One region of the Neobacillus oceani genome, then DNA from elsewhere that is predicted to be linked to it. Evidence: riboswitches for the same ligand, from Rfam matches in the RefSeq annotation. Region 1 holds a riboswitch; the other holds the start of a gene.
What was found. A riboswitch is a leader RNA that binds a small molecule or an ion and turns the genes downstream of it on or off. The one in region 1 is predicted to bind thiamine pyrophosphate.
Positions count from the first base shown of each region.

Region 1 (9,082 bases):
GCTTCAATTAACCTACCATACTTCTTAACTGAAAGCCAAAAAAATAAAGCATCCGATTTCTCGTCTGCTTTTTATCCAAAAAGTCCCGTTTCTGGCACGTTCTCCTGATTTTGAGTGTTCAACTCTTTATAAAGGGATTGCATATACATATATACAATTTGTTTTACTTTATCATCCGCTTCGATTATGTCTAAATGCTGTAGGCATTTCCTAATGGTTGGATGGACCTGTGTTCCCATTGCAAATCACCTCATTCCCCTTTTGCCAGAAGGTTCGATGGGCTTGAGTGTTTTGTGAGGGTAAAAAATGGGAATCGATAGTGCTTGACGAAAATTTTTGAATTGGCATAAGTTGAACTCCAAAAGGGTAAAAAGAATAGACAGAAGCTTCTGAAAATAAGCACCATTTTAAAAGGAGGATTCCCATGCCAGTTCAGTTTCGAAAAATAATATTGGCATACGATGGCAGCGATGGCAGTGATAAAGCTTTGGACCTCGCTTCAGCTTTGGCTAATGGCGATACGGATACGGAATTAACGGTTGTAACTGTCTATGATGAAAAAATTGAAACGAGGAGAGTTGATAGAGCGGGGGATTCACGCCTCGCACTCCATGGCTATCTGATCGAAGGAATCCCGGCTCCACCTTCGTCCCTCGGGTACAGCCAGTCGCAGGCTTCTACCCAGGCAATCATCAGCAACAGTGTCGACCAGATCATGTTTGAAGCAAAAAGGAGGATCGGCCATTTAAACGCAAAGTTTCAAGTCCTAGAAGGAAACCCCGCCGAAAGCATCTGCGCGTTTGCCGAGGAAATAGGAGCGGATTTAATCATTGTCGGAAGCTCGGGTAAGGGCGCTATTACCGGGCTGCTTATCGGGAATATCACAGAAAAGGTTTCCAGGCTCGCTCCGTGCAATGTGCTAATCGCAAAATAAATAAGCCGGGCCTCCCGGCTTATTTCCCTTCAGCAAGCTCCCTGAAGCGGTGCTTGGCGTTTTCTTCGTCAAATGAACTGTAAATGCGGTAATGTTGCTCATCTAGAATGCGGAAATGCTTGCTTAAAATATTTTGCTGCAGGATAAAGCCATTTTTCCTGACTACTTCCCGCCACCAGATTTTTCCGCCGAAAGTTTTCCCGCGGCGGTAGTCAACCCCTTCCCTGGCGACAGTTTCAAGCACTTCAAGAGGTTCATTTCCAAACAGGAATTGGACTGTCTCTGTTTCACGGAACAATGCGCAAACCGCCACAACCGTCGACCAGCCTGCAAGAACTCTCCCTTTCTCGATTTGGACAAGTGTCTTTTTGGAAACTCCGATGATATCAGCCATTTTGTCCTGGGTATATCCCGCTTCGGTCCGAATAAGGCGAAGCTTTTCGGAAACCATTTCGATAATGTCATCCCTTGTCACAAAAAAACCTTCCTTCATCATTCTTAAGTGTAATTTTACACAACAAAACAGCAAATTAAAAGCTACTTCTTAAATTTCAGGCCTTGGTACCTTTGGATGTTGATTTTAGCCCTTGCAAACGTTCCCCTTAGTATATCCAATTTAAAAACTGCTGTCGGAAAACAGCAGTTTTTTTATACTTAAATATAAACGCTCCTACCGGATGGCAGAAAACTTATTTTTGTAAAGGCTCGCAACCGCCTTCACAAGAGTCCTGGATTGAACAGGCCGCGCATTTCCCTTTTTTTGAACGGTTAATGAACCGGATAAGCGCCCAGCTCGCATAGCCAAATATAGCGCCTCCGATGACAAGGTTTATGACCATCAATGCTCATCTCCTTCCTGGTATTTAAGCCAGGCCAATTAATTTTCCGCCTTGGTAAATAACCAGGCATAGAATATAGGCAATTGCCAATGCATAACCGATGGAAAAAGCTGTCCATTTCCTTGAGCCGGTTTCTTTATAGATTGTGGCGGTAGTCGCCAGGCATGGTATATATAGCAAAATAAAGGCCATGAAACTATATGCCGAAAGCGGGGTAAAATAGCCAGCCATCAATCCCTGTAGCTTTGCTTCGGTCGGCGCGAAATAAATAATGTTCATTGTTGAAACGATGGCTTCTTTTGCCAAGAAGCCGGTTAACAGGGATGCTCCAGCCTGCCAAGTTCCAAAGCCAATTGGCTCTAAAAGCGGAGCGAGAAGCCCGCCAATCGAAGCAAGGAAGCTGTGGTCCATTTCGACATTGAGTCCACCCGGACCTGCATACGATAAAAGCCAGACAAACACCGAGCCTGCAAAAATGAATGTTCCCGCTTTACGAACAAATCCTTTTCCCTTGTCCCAAGTACTTCTCCACAGGGCCATGAATTGCGGCAGCCGATATGGGGGGAGTTCAATGACAAACAATGATGCTTCTGATTTAAGTACAGTACGGGAAAACAATTTTGCCAATATGAGGGTAATTAAAATGCCAATAATATAAAGGCTTAACACAACCGCTGCCCCATTCTTGGCAAAAAAAGCTCCGACAAACAATGCGTACACAGGCAGCCGCGCCGAGCAGGACATTAATGGTGTCAGCAGGATGGTTAAAAGCCGTTCCCTCGGTGTTTCAATCGTCCTCGCAGCCATAATGCCCGGAACATTGCACCCAAAACCGATCATCATCGGGATGAACGCTTTGCCATTCAGGCCGACGGATTCCATAATCCTGTCCATGACAAGTGCCACGCGGGCCATGTATCCCGAATCCTCAAGAAGCGATATAAAGAAAAACAAGATGAAAATCTGCGGGACAAAAACGAGCACACCGCCAACACCGGCAATTAACCCCTGGCTGACAAGCGCATGGAGGAACGCGGATGCCCCCGCAGCTGTCAACGCCTGGTCCGCCCAGGATGCAAGTGGCCCGGTAATAAAGCCATCAAGTAAATCAGACAGGGGCAATCCGAGCCAATCGAATGTCAGCATGAACATCAGATACATTAACAACAGGAACATCGGCATGCCAAGGAACTTATTTGTAACGATGGCGTCAATCCGTTCGGTCAATGGAACTGCCGCGCCCTTTCTCCTGACTGCCTCCCCTGCGATTTTTGAGATCACCAATTTCCGTTTTTCATAGATAGTTTGGGCAATTGAATCCTTGCCGCGATTTTGGGCCACTTTTTCATGAAGCCTTTCCATAATGGCATCAATACGGTTTCCATCAGCAATATCTGATAAATACTTGGCAACATACCCGTTTCCTTCAAAAAGCTGGAGCGCAAGCCACCTTGGAGAATGCTCCGTTTTTCCGAGGACCTCTGACGTGACTTCCTCTATCGCTTCCTCTATTTCCTGGCCATAATAGACAAGATTCTTTGTTGGAGGGAGTGCATTCCCCCCTGCCGCTACTGCCTGAAGCCTGTCACAGCCTTTTCCGTTTCGGGCTACGACAGGAACCGCCGGTATTCCAAGAAGTGAGGAAAGCTTGTCGGCATCAACGTGGATTCCCCTATTATTGGCAACGTCTATCATATTAAGTCCAATGACAATCGGTTTCCCGAATTCAATCAACTGAAGGGTTAAATGCAGATTTCGTTCAATTTGCGAGGCATCAAGAATGTTCAGGAGGCGATCAACAGGCCCGGCGAGGAAAAAATTAGTGACAACCCCTTCATCCCTGGACAACGGATTCAGCGTATATATTCCGGGCAAATCGATCAGGCGGTCCCTTTTGTTCCGGAAAACTCCGACCTTCTTCTCAACCGTAACACCGCTCCAGTTTCCTACGTATTCGTAAGAACCGGTGAGATTATTAAATAATGAAGTTTTACCGGTATTGGGATTGCCAATCAATGCGATTTCCATTTAAACCCTCTCCAATTCGATCCGTTTCGCTTCCCTGCGCCTTATTCCGATACATTGGCCGCATGATTCAATCATAATCGGCCCGCCAAAAGGCAGAACACACTTTATGCACACTTCGCTTCCTTCCGTTATCCCAAGGTCTAGCAGCCTTCTCCGGACAAGCTTGTCAACTGTGGAAATATCCTTTATCGTCGCCTTTTCCCCTGCTTTCAATTGTGTAAGCATGCAGTATCACCCTAACAAATTTAAATGAGAATGATTCTCTTTCTTATATTTCTATTTTATCATCCTCTATGGTAGTAATTGGCATACTGATTGTGAATTTTGTGTTAAAAGTAAAGGTTGCGCGAAATGTTTTGGGGAAGCAGAAAACCTACATTATTTTGGCGGGTTTTATTCTATTCATGCTCTTTTGTGAAATTCTACAAAAGGCAGTCTTTTCTTTTTCGGCCCTGTACCATAAAATTATAGTTGAAACATTTTAATACTGATTCAGGACCATAATTCATGTTTAACAAAGGGGAGGTAACAACAATGATTATTGGAGTTCCAAAGGAAACTAAAAACAATGAAAACCGGGTAGCGCTAACCCCGGCGGGTGTTGTTTCATTTGTTGTTGCAGGCCATAAGGTGCTTATCGAAAAAGGCGCCGGGCTTGGAAGCGGATTTACTGATGAAGCTTACGTGGAAGCTGGCGCTGAAATAATCAAAAGCGCTTCCTCGGTTTGGGCTGGTGCCGAAATGATTATGAAGGTAAAAGAGCCGCTTGAAAGCGAATATGGGTATTTCAGGCCCGGGCTTATCCTGTTTACCTATCTCCACCTTGCAGCAGAGCCATCGCTTGCAAAAGCGCTGACTGAGAAAAAGGTCATCTCCATTGCCTATGAAACAGTAGAAGTGAATCGGACACTGCCTCTTCTTACTCCAATGAGTGAAGTTGCGGGCAGGATGGCCGCGCAAATCGGTGCCCAATTTTTACAAAAGACGAATGGCGGGATGGGGATTCTGTTATCCGGAGTTCCTGGGGTAAACCGCGGCAAGGTAACAATTATCGGCGGTGGCATTGTAGGTACGAACGCGGCAAAAATGGCGATCGGCCTTGGCGCCGATGTGACAATCATTGACTTGAACGCCGACCGTTTACGTCAGCTCGATGATATATTCGGTCCACAGATTAAAACACTTATGTCCAATCCATTTAATATCGCCGAAGCGGTCGCTGAAGCAGACCTTTTAATTGGCGCCGTTCTTATTCCAGGTGCAAAGGCGCCAAAACTTGTAACAGAGGAAATGGTAAAGAGGATGAAGCCAGGTTCGGTCATAGTCGATGTCGCCATTGACCAGGGCGGTATTGTCGAAACAATCGACCATGTCACAACCCACGACAACCCTGTTTATGAAAAACACGGAGTTGTCCATTATTCGGTAGCCAATATGCCTGGCGCGGTGCCGAGGACATCAACCATCGCGCTGACAAACGTAACCGTCCCTTACGCGCTTCAAATCGCAAACAAAGGGTTAATAAAAGCCATTACCGAAAACCCGCATTTGAAACTTGGCGTCAACACTGCCAATGGAGAGGTTACGTATGAAGCTGTTGCCAAAGACCTTGGATACGTATACGTTCCGGTGGAAACCGCTCTTGAAAAAGAATTCTCTTTGATTTAATTACATCCGCTTTTATCAAGCCTATAAAACATAAAGAAGGAAGGGGCTCCCCTTCCTTCTTCTATTACATAGTATTAATCGATTTTCCAGGTCCCGCAATGAGCCTCGGTGAAGCCCCAAAGACAAGCCCAACGATAATCGCGCAGAAAATTGCGTTCGGGAGCATATATGAGCCGTTATATAAAAACGAGAACAATGCCGCAGGAGTCCCGGCTGGAGCGGAATCGGCGAAAAAGACAATGCCGCCAATGAAATGCGCCATGAATCTTAACGTACTCCCAAGAAGGACGCCCATACCCATGTATGTGAGCCATTTTGTGTTTTTGTTCTCGGCTTTCGCATTTCTTACAGAAGCTGCAAAAATCCCCGCCGTTCCCACGACTGTAAAGGCTACCAAATAATCAAGCGCCCCCTGTACAGGATGGATAATATACGCTTGGCCAAGGACAATTTGCAGAAGGCCAAGCAAAAAGCCGCTAAGCAATCCGCCTTTTAATCCCCATCGGTATGCCATTAAAAAGATCGGGACCATGGCAATCGACAGCGATCCTCCCTGCGGCCAAATTTTCAGCGAAAGAAAATTCGCCGCCATGTCCAGTAAAAATGCGAGTGCAGTAAATACTGCCACCTCTACCAAAAATAGTGTTTTTCTCTTTTGTTCCATTAACGTTTCCCCCTTGTTTTTCCGGATAAAAACCATGTTTCATCCTTGATTTCCGGGTATCCGTTTGAAACCTTCCTTTTCGATATGGGTGTGCCTTGGAGGCCTTTTGCACAAATAAAAAAGCAATACAAAGACGCTTTAAAAGGGTTTTGTATTGCCGTTTATTGGCATGCCACATCCCTACGCTAGCGTTAACTAACAGGTTCAAAGGGTCAGAACTCAAAACGTTCACTCTCAGCCGCCCGGGCAGCTCCCCTTGTGGAAGTATTCAATTGATATCCATCTTTACTATACTATTCCGGGCCAGTTTTGACAACACTAATCACTGTCGGTATAAGGTTAATAGCTATCGTTTGGGTATGGGGATTATAAAAAGGTCCGTTCAAATCCAAAAATTTATCAATGAATGCATCGTTCAGCGGTACTTCTTTTTTTGCTTATGAAAACATGTACCCAGTTATAGGAGGACAGCCAATGGAAAGAAACAACCGATTAAAGTCGGGAGAAACAGGCGCCTGGGTTAGCATCTTCGCCTATATATTGCTTTCAACCTGCAAACTCGTAGCAGGGAAATTCGGAAATTCGGAAGGCTTAATGGCGGACGGCCTGAATAATATGACTGATGTGGTTGCCTCCATCGCAGTATTAATTGGCTTAAAAATATCAAGAAAACCGCCGGACAAGGACCATCATTATGGCCACTACCGCGCGGAAACGATTGCTTCGCTTGTAGCGGCATTCATCATGCTTGGGGTCGGCATAGAGGTTCTGGTGAATGGAATCCAGTCATTCTTTGAGGGTGATAAGGCAGTACCGGATTGGCTGGCCGCCTGGACGGCACTCGGGTCGGCGGTGGTTATGCTTGGGGTTTACTCTTACAATAAACGGCTGGCCAAAAAAATCAATAGCGCGGCAATCCATGCAGTCGCACAGGACAATCGTTCAGATGCCTTTGTCAGCATCGGCGCACTGGTCGGTATCATCGGATCAAGAATCGGCATTGTATGGCTTGATATGCTGGCAGCGGTTATTGTCGGGCTTATCATATGCAAAACCGCCTGGGAAATTTTCAGAGAAGCATCCCACGCACTTACAGACGGTTTCGATGTCAGCAAAGTCCCTGGACTGAGACAAACGATTAACGGAACGCCTGGCGTAAAAGGGGTAACGGAAATCAAGGCACGCACCCATGGGAACCAGACATTGATAGAGTCAACGATCCTTGTTGAACCAAGCCTTACAATCATTGAAGGACATGCGATAACCGAAGAAATAGAAAAAGGGCTGAAATCCAAACATGGAGTCGGCTATGCGATTATACATGTGGAACCATATTTGAATCTGAGAAAGAAAGAGTGACAGACGGGAGGCTCTAACAAAGCCAAAACCCGCGCTTCCTTGTGAAGTACGGGTTTTATTGTTTGGGAGAGCCCTTCTCGTCCTGTAAAGTAAAGGAGCCCTCACCATCCAAAGGTTCAGGCCGATATCTTCAACCGCGAGATTAATCCGATGCAGGACCAACCCGAGCATTCGTGGGTCCCGGTACTCCCGCCGGCCCAATCTGGCTATAACCACTGTTTTGAATGACATTCAGCGGAAAAGCCGTACTCAAATCCACAGTCGGTTTGATGGGCTGAAACCCTGGCTCCATTTACAGAAGCAATCAAACCAAACGTGCCAAATAGGGATAAATTCATTACAATATTTACAAGATACAACACTGACATCCCTGGACAATGTCTCCTCAAGGTGGATGATAATAAAAAAGAACTAATACCACAAAAAAAATAGGGGGAATGTAAATGTTTACGCTTAAAGTGGATGAGGAGATAGAATTACAATTATTCCAATTAAAGGATTGTAAGGAATTATACAGGATGATCGATCTGAACCGCAGCCATTTGAGAAAATGGCTTGGATGGGTGGATGATATGACCAGCCCGTATCAGTATGAAACGATTATCCCGATGTGGCTTAAGCAATTCGCCGAGAATAACGGCTTCAATGCTGGTATACGTTACAAGGGCGAACTGGTCGGCTCCATTGGTTTCCATTATATTGACTGGCGGAACAGGCATACGACTATCGGCTATTACCTTGCACAAAATGCAGAAGGAAGAGGCATTATGACCCGTTCCGTACGGGCTCTTCTGAATCATGCCTTCTATGATTTAGGTTTGAACCGTGTTGAAATCCGTTGCGGCGAATACAATTTAAAAAGCAGGGCGATTCCAGAACGCCTTGGGTTTACAATTGAAGGAAGAATTAGGGACGGTGAATTGCTGTATAATGAATTCCATGATTTAATCATCTATGGCATGCTGGCCAGGGACTGGAAAAGCCGCGGTCCTTCACCTTATTAAAAGATTGCAAATACTTTTGCTCATACTGGCCGCTGCCAAGCAATAAACTGTTAGGGAATTGGGATGGCACACTATCCCGGATTCATTGTCCTGAGTACAGTCCAACCGGAACGTTTGACTGTACAGTTTGTTTTCATTTATAATTATTCTTAATTTTACATGTCGAGGTGGTATGATGGGGTTATCTATCGTATTGGCGAACTAGCAAACCGGGCCGGCGTTTCCAAGAGAACGATTGATTACTATACTTCCATCGGACTCCTGAACGCAGACCGGACCCGTTCCAACTACCGGCTTTATGACGAGGAAGCACTCGGAGACCTTAAATATATCGAAGAATGCAAACATATGCATTTCCCGCTTGAAGAGATTAAGAGAAAGCTGGAAATCAGGAAAGCCGGAAAGATCTGTGAATCGGAAGTTGAGGGCCAGGCTTATTCAGTTGCCCAGCAAATGAAGCAGCTTCAGGATGATTTAACTGCCCTGTTGCCGCTCATTCAAAAACTGGATACCCACAAGAGGGATGTGGTTTCAAAGAACCTGAACGATGAGGGCATTGCCCTGCTTCGGTCCCTTAAGGAATTGA
Region 1 covers NZ_CP143543.1:938,644-947,725, reverse strand. The annotation lists gene V1499_RS04720 (hypothetical protein) at 72-239, opposite strand; gene V1499_RS04715 (universal stress protein) at 425-934, shown strand; gene V1499_RS04710 (helix-turn-helix transcriptional regulator) at 954-1,409, opposite strand; gene V1499_RS04705 (FeoB-associated Cys-rich membrane protein) at 1,624-1,773, opposite strand; gene feoB (ferrous iron transport protein B) at 1,798-3,801, opposite strand; gene V1499_RS04695 (ferrous iron transport protein A) at 3,802-4,026, opposite strand; gene ald (alanine dehydrogenase) at 4,336-5,469, shown strand; gene thiT (energy-coupled thiamine transporter ThiT) at 5,534-6,133, opposite strand; TPP riboswitch at 6,294-6,400, opposite strand; gene V1499_RS04680 (cation diffusion facilitator family transporter) at 6,608-7,492, shown strand; gene V1499_RS04675 (GNAT family N-acetyltransferase) at 7,936-8,496, shown strand; gene V1499_RS04670 (MerR family transcriptional regulator) at 8,656-9,082, shown strand, end outside.

Region 2 (9,082 bases), 240 kb from region 1:
CCTGCATTATGCTGACAACGAGGCCTGGCAAGAAGCGATGCTCGCGATTGTCGCCAAATTGTTCGACGGGTTGGTTTATGAAATGGATACAGTTGTCACATTCATCCGCGGCGAATTCAGGGTTGCAACGAGAATGAGGAGTGCGGATTCCGAAGAGGGCGGGGACGATGAAGTGTATTCCCATAAATTCATCCTTTGCAGCCTGAACCGGACCGACCAGCCAAAATCAGCGCTCATCTTCGATTACATCGAGAAGGCGTTCAAGGCAAGCAGCGCGGTTGACCCGATTATCAACCTGTCGGCGCCGATGTTCGGCTTCCTTTTTCCGACATTCAACCAGGGAGTGGCCGATGTGAACCATATCCTTTATTCCGCTGGAAAGCCGAATCAGCCTTCACCGCATTTCGTTGAACATGTCCTGTCATGTGAGCCAATCAATACCGCAAAGGAAGAGAAGGACAACTTTGAACAGGTCCTGCAGACGATTATTGGTGAGAAGGTTGAAACGGATGTACTCGCAAACATCTACAGCGAAATCAATAAGGTACTTGAGGAATCCGAGGAGACGGAAGCGCCGCTGCTGGACTACCACGATGTCGAACGTATCCTTGCCGATAGCGGCGTAAAGGACGTCACATCCGAAAAAGTCGAGTTCGCCTTTAAAAACGTCCTCGACAATGAGAAAAAGGAAATCAAAGCAACCAGCCTTGTTCCGAAAACGATAAAAATCAACACAAAGGTTGCAACGGTTACCATCAGCCCCGAAGACTTAAGCAATGTCCGCTACGTGACCATCAACGGAAAACGCTGCCTGCTACTTGAGGTAGAAGAAGATGCGGTAGTGGAAGGGTTTCAGTTGGAGAATGTATCCCTGTAGTTTAAAAAATAAGCTATGTTAAATGATATTGTTAATAAATGACCATAAAATAAGGACCCGATTGAGGTCCTTGTTTTAAATCCTTATTGAAGATAAGCATCCGTTACTTTAAGTGATTTTTTTCACAATAAGTCTTATACCATTTAGTTTTAAATGTTTTTATCTAACGCTTTTTTCTTTCTCGTGTGCAAAACACAGTAATCTTTGTTGTGCCATTTTCATAATAGAATTCTCTTCTAGCTACTATGTAACCCCAACCATCTACTATTAAGGTATCACCCTCAATCGGAGTAAATAAGTCTCCAGTAGACTTAAGCGGGCTTTCGAAAATATATTTTTCTTCTGCTATATCATAATAAAATAATTCAACTTTCATTCGCTCACCTCCCAAATAGAATACGATACGAACAACTTTAAGTTTCTATCAACTATAATATTTTATTTAAAGTGACTTTTTCGCTAACCTGCCCTTTAATTAAACAATTTGATACTTACTTTTTAGGCATAGTGTATGTCACAGAAATACCACTGTTTTCTTCAATCTTCGTAAAAATTTCATCAAGGATTTCTAATGCTCTTTCATTTGATTCGTACTTCCCTAAAACCTTACTCCAGTGATTCATAGAATCACTGCCGATAACACCTTCTATCTTTTTCCCGTCTACAGTAACCTCTTTTACATTCATCAAACTTTTATTATCTTGTGTAGCAATCCATAACATAAAAAATCCATTCCTTTCGTTCATCTTTCATTCTTACTTACACCACAATCTGCCCCCATTTGTTTAGCAATGACATACACCATTCTTCAATCTACTGCCCCTTTAATAAATTCAACAAGAAAGAGTGCTTATCCTTCTTTAGTATAAGCACCCCGTTACTTTAAGTATATATCTTCACAAACTCATTAAGATAATTTGCTTATTTAGTGGTCGACATTTTTTTCTCCTTCTTTGAATATAAATTTGACAGTAATTAGACATACGTCTTCCTTATCCACTCCGTTTAGCTGGATAATGTTTAAATCAGTGGGGACGATTAATCACTCTTCCGTTCCTTTTTTTCTCCCTAATAGCTATCCATACACCCATAAATCCCGCAGCAAATGAAGCTGGAATGCTATTCCACTAACCTCCCATTTGAACAAGGCATATGAAACTCTGAATATAGATAACATTAATTTATACTAAATAGCCACAGTCGAAGATAAGCCATTCCACAGAAGTAATAGTCATACTTTTCCTTATTTGAAAATTTTACAGAGGGCTGATCTCACAAAACCGGTCTTATCATCAGCATATTGATGCTTATCATGTTTGTTTTTACCAGAAAGCCGGAACTTCAAATTTTCATATTCAATACGGGCATCTTCATTGTTTCGCAAGTAGTCTCTGAATTCCAGTTGCTCCAGTAAATACTTGTTTCCTTTTTCGTACATATGAATCTGGTGCGTACGTGGTTCGCCTTTGTTGAAATAATGCCGTTCAGGCAGCACATTTGTGCCTCTATATCGATAACCCAAAGCTTCAAGAGGGGAAACACAATGCAAGCCATCGCCGAAATGCTCAAGTTCAATCGCGATATCAAGGATAGGTTTCGCGCTTAAATGGGGTACCGCCGTGCTCCCGATATGATGGACCGCTACGATATACGCCCCAATTTTTTCTTCAATTTGAACTTTCTCTTTTAAAAACTCTTCTTTCCATTCTTGTGTCCACGGAACGAGGAACACTTCTCCGCGCGGCAAGCCTAGCATTCAATCCACCTCCCTTATGGGCTATTTTATAAAACTAAAAATCCATCAACAAATCTTTTCCCTCAACGTATGGCGGATAAATGTCAGGATGCAGTATATGTGCGATTTGCGCCAGGCCGTTCAGCAATAAAGGAGAAGGCCTGCAATACAGCGGCTCATCGAGTATGTAAAGCTGATCGTTCCGGATTGCCTCAATTTCTTCCCAGCCCGGCCGTTTCAAAATAACCTTTGGATTGACCTTCTTCTTGTGGACGCCGACCCAAACAACACAAATTGTGTCGGGATTTCGTTCCTTTACGTCATCCCAATCGGTTTGCACGCTGGCTTCTGGCCTGTCTTCAAAAACATTCCGCCCGCCAGCGAGCTTGCTGATTTCAGTCAGCCAGTTGGCAGCTCCAGGCGTGAAAATCGGCTTCGCCCACCACTCCCAGTAAAGGGATTTCGGCGCATCGATCTTCCGGCTTAAAGACTCATAGAAAGAGAGAATCCGGTTGAATTTTTCAAACAGCTGTTCAGCCTTTTCGGAAGTATTCGTAACCTTGCCGACAAAAAGGATGCAGTCGCCGACTTCCTTCAATGTTTTTGGATTCGGAACGATTACATATGGGATGTACCGTTTCTCAAGCTCTTCGATGTTGCGTTCCATTCCCGGGACAGACAGGGAGGCTAAAACCAGATCAGGCTGGAGTGCTTCAACCTTATCCATGTCGATGTTCAAATCCGGGCCAAGGCGAGGCAGCCCATTGATTTCCGCGGGCCAATCGGAAAAGTCATCCACACCAATAAGCGAAGGCGCCAACCCCAGGTAAGCAGCCAGCTCGGTATTGCTCGGACAGATGGAAATCAGTCTCATGGCAAACTCCCCCTTGTATGTTCTTCGTTATTTCTATTATAGTAAAATCATTTACTTTGAGCGAAAGGTTATTAATTTTACAGGAAAAACAGACGGTTTAGTCGAAAATAATGAAACAGGGCAAAAACAACATTACTATCTGTTTTATATGAGCACAAATGAACAGGAAGCGCCGGTTCACAGCTGATAGACTGTGTTTGAGAGGAGAGGGTTGCACATGGAGGGGCTTCAAAGGATGCTGGAAAGCATCGAGTATATGGAACGGAATTTGGATAATAATCTTCTGATTGAAGACATAGCTGCAGTGGCCTGTATGTCCAAATTTCACTTTCAACGGATGTTTAGTATGCTGACCGGTTTTACCGTCAGTGAGTATATCCGGAACCGCCGGCTCACATTGGCCGCGCAGGAGCTGGTTAACTCAAAAATCAAGGTGATTGATGTTGCCATGAAGTACGGATACGAAAGCCCGGAATCGTTTACAAAAGCATTTCGGCGCATTCATGGAATAAGCCCGTCGGATACAAAGAAAAACAGCCAATCCTTGAAGGCGTACCCAAGGCTCTCTTTTCAAATAAAATTGAAGGGTGATGTGGAAATGGATTACAGGATTATTGAGAAAGAAGCGTTTACGATAGTGGGGAAAAGTATCAGGACTTCTACCATTGGCGGGGAGAACAACCGGAATATCGCGGCTTTCTGGGTTGAATCGAACGAGAATGGATTGTCGAAGGAACTTGCGAAAAACTGTGGCCAGCTTGGGTTAATCGGCGCTTGCGTGGAGTTTGATAAAGATCAAGAAAACCTAATCTACATGATCGGCGCGGAAAAAAATATAAGCCAGCTCCCCGAGTCCTGGGAGGAAAGGGAGATACCTGCAGCAACGTGGGCAGTTTTTCCGGTGCACGGCGCCATGCCTGAAGCGATTCAAAAGGTATGGGACAGGATTTACTCCGAATGGTTCCCGGCAACCGGGTATGAGCATGCCGCTGGGCCAGAAATGGAGGTTTATTGCAGCCCGGCTGACCCTTACTCCGAGGATTATTATAGCGAAATTTGGATTCCGATTAAGAAATAATAGATAGTGGCAACGAGGAGGAGCAAGTAAAAAACCCTTTAAGGAAATTCAACCTTAAAGGGTTTTTTACATAGGAAAATGGTTAAACCAATGGCTATTTAAATAAATTCTACATTATAAAGTTATAATTTCGCTGTGGCATACCGGTCTTCTTGGGCTGCCTTTTCCTTTTCCAGCAATTCCACAAGGGATTCAACTGTTTTCATGATTGATTCATGTGTCACATCGCGGCCAAGGATTGCACTGGCCCTCTGAATTAATTCATCTTTATTAACGTTCATACCTTTTACCTTCCCATTCATATTGAATCGTTAAACACCGTGGCTGCCAACTCAATATCCTTTTGACAATTATATCCTTCAATCTGAGGACGACTGCAGGTGGTCTCCTGCTTATTTGTAAAAAACCATTCCCTGTCAGTATTATTTATGATTGTTCAAATTAAATCAAGGTTATTTTCGACTATTTTCGTCTTTTTTCTGCAAAAAGGATAGTGTACTGGCCACTTTTCAGCTGTACATGGACAGAACCTTTTCAAGATCAGCGACCAATTGCTTCAGTTCGTCCGGATTTAACCGAATCGGCATTTGGTCATTTAGGGTAATAATTTGCCCTTCTCCTCCGTTCTCATGTTTTTTTAAATAGCGGTAAATGCTCGTTAATTGGTTTTCCTTCAGGACCGATTGGGTGCTCAAGTTTTTCACCTTTTGCAAGGAAAATTCATTCATTGATGGGTCAAATTCGCCCGAAATGATGGAACCTTCTATAATCATCTTTTCGCTCCTTTTTCATTTTGGGTTAGTTTTCCCTTTCGGAAAAGGAAAAATGCCAAGGCCCATCGTAATCGGTACAAGCATTTCTTGTGTAAAATTGAACCCCAGCCTCTATACTAAAAAGAAAGATTGGAGGGATTCATGTGCAGATTGAAATGTGGACAGACTTTGCTTGACCATTCTGCTATATTGGCAAAAAGCGTCTGGAGGACGCTATTCAGAAGATTGGTCAACCAATAGAAGTAACGTATCGGTGCTTTGAACTGGACCCGAATGCGGGCCGGGATATTAAAGAGAACATGTATGAAATGTTGGCGAGAAAATACGGGATGAGCATTGCCCAGGCAAAAGCAAACTCTGACAATGTGGTGAGAATGGCGAAGGAAGTTGGACTTGAGTACAATATGGATACATTGATTTTGACCAACACCTTTGACGCCCATCGTTTGACGATGTTTGCCAAAACAAAGGGACTCATGAAAGAAACGACTGAGAGGATTCTCCGCGCTTATTTTACGGAGTCCAAACATATTGGCGATCATGAAACATTGACGGAGTTGGCGGTGGAAGTAGGACTCGACCGGGAAGAAGTGGCACAAATGCTTGCCAGCGATGCCATGGCCGATGCTGTCCGTGCCGATGAGCAAACAGCACGGCAGTATGGCATTTCCGGAGTCCCATTCTTTCTCATTAATAAAAAGTACGCTATTTCCGGTGCACAGCCAACCGAAGTGTTTGTCCAGGCATTGGAAAAAGTACTAGCGGAGGATAAAATCGTCGTCTTAAATAACATGGGTGGAGACATGTGTGATGACGATGGCTGCGAAATTCCGAAGAAGTAGGCATGCCTCTTTTCTGGACGGCTCAACATTTTTCTTATATAGTAATGGTGACAATTGAAGTTTGGAAATGTAGGGGAGCCGGTGTTGCTGGCTGAGATAGTATCCAAAGATGCTGACCCTTTTACCTGATCTGGTTAGTACCAGCGTAGGGAACATCTTCTAGTAGACGTTTATTCGCCTATTATGGATTTTTTTATGCGCTCGGGATAACCCGTGCGCTTTTTTATTTGGCTTGCTAGCAAAAATATAAATCCTACTAGCTTATTTATACATACATTTCTTAACCCGACCATCTTTTCCGCTTCATTGTCAAAAAAACAGATGAGAGGGGAAAATCATGAGAAAGCTGCTTATTGCATTATCCACAGTATTACTGGCATTGGGCCTTGTGGCATGTTCTGCGGACAAAAAGGAGCCAGGTACCTCAAAATCGTTAAAGAAGATCAAGATTGTCCTCGATTGGGCGCCGAACACGAACCATACAGGGATTTATGTCGCGAAGGAGAAGGGTTATTTTAAAAAACATGGTCTTGATGTCGACATTATCCTTCCTGGGGAGGCGGGTGCTGACCAGCTCGTTGCGTCCGGCAAATCGGAATTTGGGGTTAGCTATCAGGAGTCGATTACCCAGGCGAGAATCCAGGGTGTACCGCTTGTGTCGGTTGCGGCTGTCATCCAGCACAATACCTCCGGATTCGCTTCGCCAAAAGCGAAAAACATAACATCCCCTAAGGACTTTGAAGGCAAAACGTATGGCGGCTGGGGATCGCCAGTCGAAAAAGCGGTTTTGAGCCTGTTGATGAAGCAGGAAAATGCAGACGTGGACAAAGTGAAAATCGTCAACATGGGCGATTCCGACTTCTTTACGGCTGTAAAGCGGGACATTGATTTCGCATGGATTTACTATGCATGGACTGGGATTGAGGCGGAGCTGCGGAACGAACCAATCAACATGGTTTACCTGACCGACTATTCAGAGAAACTCGACTATTACACGCCTGTCATTGCCACGAATGAAAAAATGATTAAGAACGACCCGGAGACAGTGAAGGCATTCGTTGCGGCAGTTTCCGAGGGGTACGAATTTGCAATAAAGAATCCATCCGAGAGCGCTGATATTTTACTAAAAGCTGTCCCTGACCTTGATTCCGAGCTTGTGAAAAAAAGCCAGGAGTGGCTCTCGCCAAAGTATCAGGATGATGCCAAGCGATGGGGCGAACAAAAGCTTGAAATATGGGAAAATTACAGCCAATGGATGTTCGAAAACGGACTTCTAGAAAAGGAACTTGATGCCGAAAAAGCTTTCACAAATGAATTTTTACCGGAATAAGGAGGAGTAAACGATGGCGAACGCGCTAGTGAGTATCCAAATCATACCGAAAGCCGCGACGAGTGAGGAGACGATAAAGCTGGTCGATGCCGCTATTGAGGTAATCGACCAGGCTGGAGTAAAGTACGAGGTCCATCCGCTGGAAACAACGATGGAAGGTGAACTTAGCCAGCTCCTTGGCGTCATTCAAAAAATGAATGAAAGAATGATTGAACTGGGGACACCGAATGTCATATCACAGATAAAGATTCTCTACCAGCCAAATGGCATTACGATGGATCGGTTAACGGAGAAGTACCGCAGATGAAAAGATTTGGGAACAAAGGGTGGAGCCCGATTGCGGTGCTCCTCCTTTTCTTCATGGTTTGGGAAGGGATGGCTTCCTTTTTTAAGATTCCGGCCTGGCTTCTGCCCGCCCCTACCGCGATTTTAAAAGAAGCCTTCGCCAATTACCAGCTGTTTTTGCCGGATGTGGGTGCAACGGTGATGCTAGCTGCTTCAGGACTTTTGCTTGGGGGATCGATTGGCTTTATCATCGCGACGGTGCTGCACCTCGTACCGCCACTAAGGACTGCGATGTATCCCTTTTTAATCATCTCGCAAAATGTTCCAATCATTGTACTTGCTCCGCTGTTGGTCATCTGGTTCGGTTTCGGCTACCTGCCTAAGTTGATCATCATAACGCTCGTCTGCTTTTTCCCAATAACAATCGCCCTGTTGGACGGCTTCAGGAATGCGCCGAGGGAACTTGTCCATTACATGAAAATGTCCGGTGCGACGTCAACCCAATTGTTCGCCAAGGTCCAGTTTCCGAATGCATTGCCGCAGTTTTTCTCGGGTCTGAAAATATCTGCAACGTACAGCGTCATGGGGGCGGTCATTTCCGAGTGGCTTGGCGCGGAAAAAGGGATTGGCGTCTTTATGACCCTTTCGTCCTCGGCATTCCGTACCGATCGTGTTTTTATTGCCATTTTTGTTATTGTCATTTTGAGCATGCTGTTTTACAGCATCATTACATTTCTTGAAAGAACAGCCATCAAATGGGCACGGGAGGGAGAGCGATGATTGGAGCGAAAATCAGGCTTGAAAATATAACTCATTCATTTAACGAAACCGGCCTTGTCCTTGATGGAATCTCACTCCATGTAAATGATGGTGAATTTGTTTCAATTATCGGCCCATCAGGAAGCGGGAAAAGTACTATTTTTCAAACGATCGGCGGTTTGCTGAAGCCGGAAAGGGGAGACATTTTTCTGGAGGGGCGGAGGATTAACGGGGAAACCGGAAACATTGCCTATATGCCACAGCAGGCCTCGCTGCTTCCTTGGCGGACTGTTTTGAAAAATGTCCTCCTCGCCCAGGAGCTTTCCGGCAGGACGGATGAAGCAGAAGCCCTAACATGGCTTGCCAAGGTTGGACTATCAGGCTATGAAAATGCCTACCCGCATCAGCTTTCAGGGGGAATGAAGCAGCGCGTCGCGTTCATTCGGGCGCTCCTTTCTCAGCAGCCCATCATGCTGCTCGATGAACCGTTTTCCGCACTAGACGAATTTACACGGTTCGATATGCAAAA
Region 2 covers NZ_CP143543.1:1,175,972-1,185,053, forward strand. The annotation lists gene V1499_RS05910 (DUF4317 domain-containing protein) at 1-877, shown strand, start outside; gene V1499_RS05915 (hypothetical protein) at 1,041-1,253, opposite strand; gene V1499_RS05920 (hypothetical protein) at 1,369-1,599, opposite strand; gene V1499_RS05925 (GrpB family protein) at 2,121-2,633, opposite strand; gene V1499_RS05930 (cobalamin-binding protein) at 2,668-3,486, opposite strand; gene V1499_RS05935 (effector binding domain-containing protein) at 3,704-4,564, shown strand; gene V1499_RS05940 (hypothetical protein) at 4,687-4,845, opposite strand; gene V1499_RS05945 (hypothetical protein) at 5,074-5,337, opposite strand; gene V1499_RS05950 (DsbA family oxidoreductase) at 5,526-6,179, shown strand; TPP riboswitch at 6,241-6,348, shown strand; gene V1499_RS05955 (ABC transporter substrate-binding protein) at 6,517-7,509, shown strand; gene V1499_RS05960 (MTH1187 family thiamine-binding protein) at 7,523-7,816, shown strand; gene V1499_RS05965 (ABC transporter permease) at 7,813-8,574, shown strand; gene V1499_RS05970 (ABC transporter ATP-binding protein) at 8,571-9,082, shown strand, end outside.
Region 2: it holds a riboswitch for thiamine pyrophosphate, as region 1 does, so the genes downstream of both, V1499_RS05955 (ABC transporter substrate-binding protein) here and thiT (energy-coupled thiamine transporter ThiT) in region 1, are expected to answer to the same signal.